DNA from 3 places in the Geobacillus sp. BK01 genome. Region 2 is predicted to be linked to each of the others. Evidence: predicted binding sites of a transcription regulator. Region 2 holds the regulator's gene; each other region holds the start of a gene.
What was found. Region 2 encodes LexA, which represses DNA repair genes until DNA is damaged. Its sites were predicted from a motif close to CGAACATATGTTCG; they were not measured.

Region 1 (3,256 bases), on a different contig from region 2:
GTTCGGCGGCGGTGTCGAGGGACGGTCGGAAGCCGGGGGCGCTTCGAGTGCCGCGCCTTGTTCAAATTTGACCCGCTCAAGCAGGGCGACCGTTTTTTCGTCAAACAAGTAGTGACCGGCTTCATTTTTCTGCAGCGGAATATTGTATTTCCGCACCCAGCGCTGAACCGTTTTGGGCGACACTCCGAGACGGGCGGCAACGTCAGGCGTTTTTAATTCCATCGTTCCACTCCTCCTTTTTCATCTTCTGTTATATCCTTTTTCTATGTTCATCGAAAATCCTGCCTGACCGACAAAACTAGTGCTCATTCGGCAAAGAAAGTGGAAAACGGCACAAATTCGCCATCCGGACAAAAAAGATGGCGGCAGGCATGGGATTTGTTCCGGCCGTTTGGTAGAATAAAAGATATAGACTGATGAACGAAGCGGGGGGAAGCGGATGGCAACATGGGGGTTGGAATGGCTGGAAGGGATTGCGGGCGTATGGCGGCAGCCGCTCCTTTATTATGGTATTCTTTTAGCCCTTGCCGCCGGATGGCGACGAGTAAAGCGGGAGCGTCGTGATTTTCATGTGCGCGTTCATCGGATGGGGCAAGAATGGCGCGGGCTTTGGACGTGGGGATGGGCAGCGGGCGCTGTGCTGTCCGCCGTTGCGTCCGGCATCGGGCTCGCGTTGCCGCCGGGTGCGGTGTGGGCGGTGACGGGGTTGACGATCCTGCTCGGCTTGACGATGGAGGCGCGCCTCCTTTCACCGGCCTATACGGTGGGCGGAGCGCTCGTCTTGCTCGGCTTGGCAGGGTCAAGCGGGCTTGCCGCCCGGCTGTTGCCGGACGGCGCGGCGGATGGAGGGGCGCTTGCCGCCCTGCTTGTGTTGCTGCTGTTGGCGGAAGGATGGCTCATCCTCCGTTCGCAAAACGGGGCGGTCTCGCCGCAGCTTGCGAGAAGCAAGCGCGGGATGATCGTCGGCATGCAGTGGACGCAGCGGTTTTGGTTTGTGCCGGTCGTGCTGCCGGTCTCCGACGGCGCGTTGCCGCCGGGTGCGTGGTGGCCGCTTATTCCGGCCGGGGACGGCTATTCGTTTTGGCTTGTGCCGTTTCTTCTCGGCTTTTCACAGCGCCGGCAGCACGTGCTGCCGGCGGAAGCAGCCCGGGAAGAGGGGCGGCGCGTGCTTCGCCTCGCTTGGGTTGCCGCCGTGCTGGCTGTTCCGGGGATCTGGCATCCGTTGCTGGCGGCCGCTGCAGGAGCTGCAGCCATCATCGGGCGGGAGTGGATCGCCTTTTCCGGTCACCGCGCCGACCGCGCCCGCCCGCCCCGGTTTGCCCGCCATGCGCAAGGTGTGGTGATCGTCGGGGTGCTTCCGAATTCCAAAGCGGAAAAAATGGGACTGCGCATCGGGGAAGTGGTTGTGAAGGCAAACGGTGTTCCCGTGCAGACGGAGGCCGAGTTTTACGAGGCGCTCCAGCGCAACCGCGCGTTTTGCAAGCTGGAAGTCATCAGCCATAACGGCGAGATCCGCTTCGTCCAAGGAGCGGTGTATGAAGACGGCCACCATGAACTTGGCCTGCTGTTCGTCCATCACCGGGGCGCTTCGGCGTCCGAAGCTGTGTCGTAAAGGAGACTAGACGCGTATGTGGTTTCTCGCTGCCCTTGTCATCCCGTGCCTTCTGATGTTGCTGTTTGCGCGGGTGACGTACAACCGTTACATTGCGTTGTTGTTGACCGTTGCCTTGCTTGTCGCTTCGTATGCCAAAGGGTATACGGATGAGCTGCACGAAATCGTCGCCGATATTGCGTCAACGATTGCCGGCTTTCTGTTGGCGGGGCGCATGCTGGACAACTTAAAGAAATAACGGAGAAGCGGACCCCATCTGCAGCGGTCCGCTTTTTCGCCTATGCAGCTGGAAGCGGCCTGACGGAATGGAAATCGCTGTGCGGATTGGAACGAATACCAGTTCGCATTTTTTGTGCATCTGCGCAGAGGATATGATACAATGGGGAAAGATGGATTGAAGAAGGAGGAGAAACGGTGGACAACCGTTTTCAATTAGTGTCACCATACAAACCGCAAGGCGATCAGCCGCAAGCGATTGAGAAACTAGTCGAAGGCGTCAAGGGCGGGGTGAAGCACCAAACGTTGCTGGGGGCGACGGGGACGGGCAAAACGTTTACGATCTCGAACGTGATCGCCCAAGTGAACAAGCCGACGCTCGTCATCGCCCACAACAAAACGCTCGCCGGTCAATTGTACAGCGAGCTGAAAGAGTTTTTCCCGCATAACGCCGTCGAATATTTTGTCAGCTATTACGATTACTATCAGCCGGAAGCGTACGTGCCGCAGACGGATACGTATATTGAAAAGGATGCGAAAATCAACGATGAAATCGACAAATTGCGGCACTCGGCGACATCAGCCTTGTTTGAGCGTCGGGACGTCATTATCGTCGCCAGCGTCTCCTGCATTTACGGCTTAGGGTCGCCGGAAGAATACCGCGAGCTTGTCGTTTCATTGCGCGTCGGGATGGAAATCGAGCGCAACGTGCTGCTGCGGCGGCTCGTTGACATTCAGTACGACCGCAATGACATCGACTTTCGGCGCGGCACGTTTCGCGTCCGCGGCGATGTGGTGGAAATTTTCCCGGCGTCGCGCGATGAACATTGCATTCGCATCGAGTTTTTCGGCGATGAAATTGAGCGCATCCGCGAGGTGGACGCGTTCACCGGCGAAGTGCTCGGCGAGCGCGAGCATGTCGCCATTTTTCCGGCGTCGCACTTCGTCACGCGCGAGGAGAAAATGCGGATTGCGATCGAGAACATTGAAAAAGAGCTGGAAGAGCGGCTCGCCGAGCTGCGCGGACAAGGGAAGCTTTTGGAGGCGCAGCGGCTGGAGCAGCGGACGCGCTATGATTTGGAAATGATGCGCGAGATGGGCTTTTGTTCCGGGATTGAAAACTATTCGCGCCATTTGGCGCTCCGGCCGCCGGGGTCGACGCCGTATACGCTGCTTGACTACTTTCCGGACGATTTTTTGATCATCATTGATGAGTCGCACGTCACCTTGCCGCAGCTGCGCGGCATGTACAACGGCGACCGGGCGCGCAAGCAAGTGCTCGTCGACCACGGCTTCCGCCTGCCGTCGGCGCTGGACAACCGTCCGCTCACGTTTGAAGAGTTCGAGCAAAAAATCAATCAAATCATTTACGTCTCGGCGACGCCGGGGCCGTACGAGCTCGAACATAGCCCGGGAGTCGTTGAACAA
Region 2 (3,256 bases):
GCTCTCGGACGCTAGCGCCGCTCGTGTTCGTCCATATACTCCTGGTAGCGGCGATGGACGGTCGCTTTGGACGCCGCGTAACCGAAGCTCCGGAGCGTGGCGGCGATCTCCGCAAACGTCAAGCCGCGCCCGCGCAAGCGGACGATTTCCTCAACCGGCAGTTCAATCCGGTCGCGCCCGGCGTTTTCACCGCGGCGCGCCAAGTTCCGCTCCGGCCGGTAGCCGCGCTCGATAGCCCGCTGCATGCCGCGCTTAATTTTTGCATTATGTATTTTTCGTTGGTACTCCTCCACGATGGCGATGATCGACAGCACCATTTCATCTGCCTCTGACAGCGGCATCTCGCCGCGATGGCTGGCGCTGTAGATTTTCACGCCCCGTTTTTTCAAGCAATGCAGCACGGCCATGCGCGCGTGGCCGCGTCCAAGCCGCGTTTCATCTTGAATGAGCAAGGCGTCGACCGCGCCTTCTTCACAAAGTGCAAGCAGCTCGAGCACCCCGTCGCGGTCGGCTTCATAGCCGCTCGCCTGCTCGGCGATCACTTGGATGACATCAAAGCCGCACTCTTTTGCCAGCTTCTCCAGTTCGGCGCGTTGCCGTGCCAGCGACGTTTCCTGTTCTGTTTTGTCCGTACTGACGCGGCAGTAAATGACCGCCTTCATGGCAACCCCTTCTTTCTGTCACCGCCTGACGGCCAACGAGCCGTCCTGCTTTGATTTTAACACAGGAATAACGATTTGTTCACCTGCCGTAAGGCGCGAGCTCAGCAGATGGTTTACCTCTACCACCCAGCGGATAAACTCGTTCGGTGACAGCCCGTGTTCCCCTTCATACTGTTTCGCCAACCCCCAAAGCGTGTCACCGGGAGCAACGGTGACAGTCATGTATGCATTTCGATCGACCGGACTGCCGGCATAAACGAATGCCGCGAGCGTTAACGCGAGCAAGGCCGAAAAAACGAGATAGTGCATCAGTGCTTTTTTCATGTCCCCACCCTCACCTAGAATATTTGTTCGTTTTTTCTCCATTATAATCAAGAACGTTTGTTTGCGTCAACAAAAAAATTCGAACTTATGTTTGTTTTTCTCGTTCTCCCATGCTATAATGAAAGCAAATGATGTGGCAAGAGGTGTGAAAAAGGATGACGAAACTGTCCAAGCGGCAGCAACAAATTTTAGAGTTTATCAAGCAGGAAGTGAAAACGAAAGGCTATCCTCCGTCGGTAAGGGAAATCGGGGAAGCGGTCGGTTTGGCGTCGAGTTCAACCGTCCACGGCCATCTTGCGCGCCTTGAGAGCAAAGGATACATCCGCCGCGACCCGACGAAACCGCGCGCCATTGAAATTTTGGACAGCGATACGGAAAAAGCGGGGGAAAAAGGGGAGATCATTTCGGTGCCGGTCATCGGCAAAGTGACAGCCGGACAGCCGATCACGGCTGTCGAGAACATTGACGACTATTTCCCGCTGCCGAAGCGGCTCGCCGCCGGCGAGGAACCGTTGTTTATGCTCGAGGTGATGGGCGACAGCATGATCGAAGCCGGCATTTTGGACGGCGACTATGTGATCGTCCGCCAACAGTCGTCCGCCAATAACGGCGACATCGTCGTCGCCATGACGGAGGAAAACGAAGCAACGGTAAAACGGTTTTTCAAAGAAAAAGACCATATCCGCCTGCAGCCGGAAAACATCCATCTCGCACCGATCATCGTTCGTCATTGCACGATTCTTGGCAAAGTGATCGGCGTGTATCGCCTGATCGACTAAGGGTCCGGCCGGCGCCGCGCGCCATAACAAAAGCTGCCCCGTTTGTCGGGGCAGCTTTTCGATTAGTACAGCTCCATATATTGGTCCAACTCCCATTGATGGACCGTTGTCCGATACATATCCCACTCGATTTCTTTCGCTTCGACGAAATGCTCGAATAAATGCTTGCCAAGCGCATGGACGATCACCTCGTCCGATTTCAAGTTTTCAAGCGCTTCGATCAGCGTCGCCGGCAAATCAACAATCCCTTCTTCGAGCCGCTCTTCTTTCGTCATGACGTAAATGTTTCGGTCAACCGGCGCCGGAGGAGTGAGCTTGTTGCGAATGCCGTCAAGCCCTGCCGCCAACAGCACAGCCATCGCCAAATACGGGTTCGCTGCCGGATCGACGCTGCGCACTTCGATGCGCGTGCTCATGCCGCGCGAAGCCGGGATGCGGATGAGCGGGCTGCGGTTGCGCGCCGACCAAGCAACGTAACACGGCGCCTCATAGCCCGGAACGAGCCGCTTGTACGAGTTGACCGTCGGATTGGTCACCGCCGTAAAATTCGGCGCATGTTTCAGCACACCAGCGATAAACTGCCGCGCTGTATCGCTCAGCTGCAAATCGCCGTTCGGATCAAAAAAGGCGTTTTCGTTGTTGCGGAACAACGACAAGTTGCAGTGCATTCCCGAACCGTTAATACCGAAAATCGGCTTCGGCATAAACGTCGCATGCAGCCCATGTTTGCGGGCAATCGTTTTGACGACGAGCTTAAACGTTTGAATGTCGTCGCACGCTTTAATGGCGTGGGCATATTTAAAATCGATCTCATGCTGCCCTGGGGCGACCTCGTGGTGCGATGCTTCGATTTCAAAACCCATTTCTTCAAGCTCAAGCACGATGTCGCGCCGGCAGTTTTCACCCAAATCCGTCGGCGCCAAATCGAAATAGCCGCCACGGTCATTCAGTTCCATCGTCGGACGCCCGTGTTCATCAAGCTTGAAAAGGAAAAACTCCGGCTCCGCCCCTAAGTTGAACGCTGTAAAGCCGAGCGCTTCCATTTCCTTCAACACGCGTTTTAAGTTGTAGCGCGGGCAGCCTTCAAACGGCGTGCCATCCGCATTGTAAATGTCGCAAATGAAGCGGGCGACTTTCCCTTTTTCTGACGTCCACGGAAAAATGACAAACGTATCCAAATCCGGATACAAATACATATCCGATTCTTCGATGCGGACGAATCCTTCGATCGACGACCCGTCAAACATCATTTTGTTGTTGAGCGCTTTTTCGATTTGGCTAACCGGAATTTCGACGTTTTTGATCGTGCCTAAAATATCCGTAAATTGCAGGCGAATGTACTTGACGTTTTCTTCTTTGACGATGCGCATAATGTCTTCGCGCGTATATTTTGCCATGTTGACAACTCCTCCCCGGCTCCGAAATCATTTCCTAGTCATTAGTGAAAGAAGCGAGCGAGATCTCCTTGGCGAAGCGATGCGCGCTGGAATC
Region 3 (3,256 bases), on a different contig from region 2:
CTTGGCGTGTTGTTTCGTCAATTCTGTCATTTCGACGCCGGAAATCATCCGCCCGATTTCTTTTACCTTCTCCTCCTCATCCAACTTTTTCACCACTGTTTTCGTCCGCGTTCCGTCCGTTTCTTTGGCGATCAATAAATGCGTATCCGCCATGGCGGCCACTTGCGGCAGGTGAGAAATACATAGCACTTGTGAACCGCTGGCGATGCGGTAAATTTTTTCGGCGATCGCCTGGGCGACGCGGCCGCTGACGCCCGTGTCCACCTCGTCGAAAATAATCGAGGTCACCCCTTGATGCTTGGAAAAGATCGTTTTCAACGCCAACATAATACGTGACAGCTCCCCGCCTGAAGCAACTTTAACGAGCGGTTTCAACGGCTCGCCGACGTTCGTTGAGATGTAAAACTCAACGGCGTCGATGCCATCTTCATGAAACTTCACCGGCACGCCATCGACTAACGGAGCATCAAGCGGTCCTTCACGCTTCGCAAAGAGAATGTCAAACTGTGTCTTCTCCATGTACAAATCTTTCAACTCTTGGTGAATGCGCCCAATCAAATCCCGGGCGTACGCCTGGCGGACGTTGGTCACATGTTTCGCCTCAACAAGCAAATCACCCGTCACTGCCGCGAGCTGCCGTTCAAGCTCGTGCACATGCGTCTCGCGGTTTTCAATTGTCTCGATTTCCTCCGCAATCGCCCCAGCGTATTGCAAAATGTCGGCGATCGTGGCGCCGTATTTCCGCTTTAACTGCTGGATTTCGGCGAGGCGGCTTTCAATGGCGTCAAGCCGCGCCGGGTCGTATTCGAGCTCCTCAAGCTGATCGCGCAGCTTGTACATGACGTCCTCGAGCAAATAGTAGCTGTTGGCCACCGTTTCATGCGCCTCTTTGAGCGATGCGTCCATCGCGGCGACGTCATCGAGCTGGATCATCGCCTCCCCGATTGAGTCAAGGCCGCGCCCTTCACCGGCGAGCGCTTCATAGCTCTTCTGGATGGCCCCGTATATCTTTTGAAAGTTGACGATGCGCACTTTTTCTTCCATCAGCCGTTCGTCTTCCCCCGGCTCGAGCGTTGCCTGCTCGATTTCCCGCAGCTGGAATGTCAATAAATCGAGCCGATGCGCCATTTGTTGCTCATTTTCACTTAGCTTTTTTAACTTTTTCACCAACGCCTCATGCTGCTTATACACGGCGCGATAGCGGGCGAGCGCCTCCGCCACCTCCGCGCCGCCGAATTCGTCAAGAAGCGGTAAGTGGCGGGACGGATCCATCAACTCTTGGTGTTCATGCTGGCCGTGAATGTCGACAAGCGTCGCCCCGATGTCGCGCAATACGGCTGTCGTCACCAGCTTGCCGTTAATGCGGCAGACGCTTTTGCCATTGGCTAAAATGTCACGGCGCAAAACGACCATCCCTTCGTTCACATCGATGCCGACCTCGGCGCATTTTTGGCAGCACGGATGGCGGTTATCGTCAAGCAAAAACAGCCCTTCGATTTCCGCCTTTTCCGCGCCGAAACGAACAAACTCGGCGGAACCGCGCCCGCCGATCAATAAATGAATCGCATCGATGATGATCGATTTACCAGCCCCTGTTTCGCCGGTTAACACTGTCAGCCCTTTATCAAACGACAACGAGAGCGATTCAATAATGGCAAAATTTTTAATCGACAGCTCGGCGAGCATTTCATCACCCCTTGAACATTCGAATCACGTATGTCTTGCCTATCTTACCCCTTATTATAGCACATACGTTCGAATTGACAAGCGAGGACCGTTCCCGTTTTCCTTCTCCCTGGCGCAGGGCGGAACATCGGGCCGGTCCTCGGTTAAAGCATGGACAACAGCTGGTTCGACACTTTTTTGGCGTCTTTTGGCGTCCGGCAAATGATTAAACATGTATCGTCGCCGCAAATCGTGCCGACGATTTCATTCCAATCCAGGTTGTCAAGCAACACCCCGATGGCGTGGGCGTTGCCCGGCAGCGTCCGCAGCACGAGCAAGTTGCCGGTTCCATCAAGCTTAATGAACACGTCAACAAGCGCTCGTTTCAGCTTCTGCAGCGGATTGAAACGCTGATCGGACGGAAGGCTGTATTTATAACGTCCGTTGGCCATCGGCACTTTGACAAGCTGCATCTCTTTAATGTCGCGCGAGACGGTCGCCTGGGTGACGTTAAAGCCGGCTTCTTTCAGCCGGTCGACGAGCTCATCTTGCGTTTCGATGTCATTGTTCATAATAATTTCGCGAATTTTAATATGCCTTTGCCCTTTGTTCAAGTTGCGCCACCTCCTCGCTTTCCAAGATGCCGGCTTTCCGGCCCCAGCCTCGGGGGGTTCACCGCGTTCCGCCGAGGATGCTTATTCAGCACCTGATTCCCGCTCCTTTGTCCGCAGGCGGTCGTGCGCCTCGTTCACAATGCGGGCGATCGGCACTGAAAGGCGGTTTTCCCCCTTCCGGCCTCCCCCGGGATAGACGGCATGAAGCAAAAACTCGATATTCCCATCGCCGCCGGTGATCGGTGAATACGACAAATGGAGAACGTCGAATCCTTCCGCACAGGCAAATTGAACGATCGACTCGAGCACGTCCCGATGGACGTCCGGGTCGCGGACGATCCCTTTTTTGCCGACGTTTTCTTTGCCGGCTTCAAACTGCGGCTTGACGAGGGCGATTACATCACCGCCCGGCACAAGGACTGTTTTCACAACCGGCAAAATGAGACGAAGCGAAATGAACGACACATCGATAACCGCCACTTCCGGCAGCCCTTTCGTAAACAAATCGGGCGTCACGTAGCGGAAGTTCGTCCGCTCCATCACAACGACGCGCTCGTCTTGGCGCAGCTTCCAAGCGAGCTGATTGTAGCCGACGTCAACAGCGTACGATAGTCTCGCCCCGTTTTGTAAAGCGCAATCGGTGAAACCGCCGGTCGAGGCGCCGATATCAAGCACAATTTTATGTTCGACACGAATGTGAAACTCGCGCAACGCTTTTTCGAGTTTTAAACCGCCGCGGCTGACGTACGGAAGCGGATTGCCTTTCACCTCAAGCGGGATGTCAGCTGGCACTTTTTCCCCGGGCTTCTCGAGTCGGACGTCGTTTGAATAGACGAGTCCGGCCATGATCGCCCGCTTCGCCTTTTCCCGCGTTTCCGCCAACCCGCGTTCGACAAGCAACACATCGAGCCGTTCTTTTTTTCCTTTCATCATGTCTCAAGCCCTTTTTTGTTTTCTTGGCATGATCGTTTTAATGC

Region 1: uvrB (excinuclease ABC subunit UvrB) is a predicted target of LexA. The motif match lies at 1,943-1,956, and genes of this name have one in related genera.
Region 3: recN (DNA repair protein RecN) is a predicted target of LexA. The motif match lies at 1,745-1,758, and genes of this name have one in related genera.

Annotation. Positions count from the first base shown of each region.
Region 1 is NZ_JBQPTH010000009.1:49,436-52,691, reverse strand. Features, by position in the region: gene ACTVDO_RS11045 (MerR family transcriptional regulator) at 1-222, opposite strand, end outside; gene ACTVDO_RS11040 (PDZ domain-containing protein) at 440-1,612, shown strand; gene ACTVDO_RS11035 (CsbA family protein) at 1,629-1,850, shown strand; gene uvrB (excinuclease ABC subunit UvrB) at 2,027-3,256, shown strand, end outside.
Region 2 is NZ_JBQPTH010000005.1:171,857-175,112, reverse strand. Features, by position in the region: gene ACTVDO_RS07905 (YneB family resolvase-like protein) at 12-662, opposite strand; gene yneA (cell division suppressor protein YneA) at 681-986, opposite strand; gene lexA (transcriptional repressor LexA) at 1,142-1,765, shown strand; gene glnA (type I glutamate--ammonia ligase) at 1,828-3,162, opposite strand; gene ACTVDO_RS07885 (MerR family transcriptional regulator) at 3,204-3,256, opposite strand, start outside.
Region 3 is NZ_JBQPTH010000001.1:320,314-323,569, reverse strand. Features, by position in the region: gene recN (DNA repair protein RecN) at 1-1,686, opposite strand, end outside; gene ahrC (transcriptional regulator AhrC/ArgR) at 1,830-2,279, opposite strand; gene ACTVDO_RS01690 (TlyA family RNA methyltransferase) at 2,361-3,209, opposite strand; gene dxs (1-deoxy-D-xylulose-5-phosphate synthase) at 3,216-3,256, opposite strand, start outside.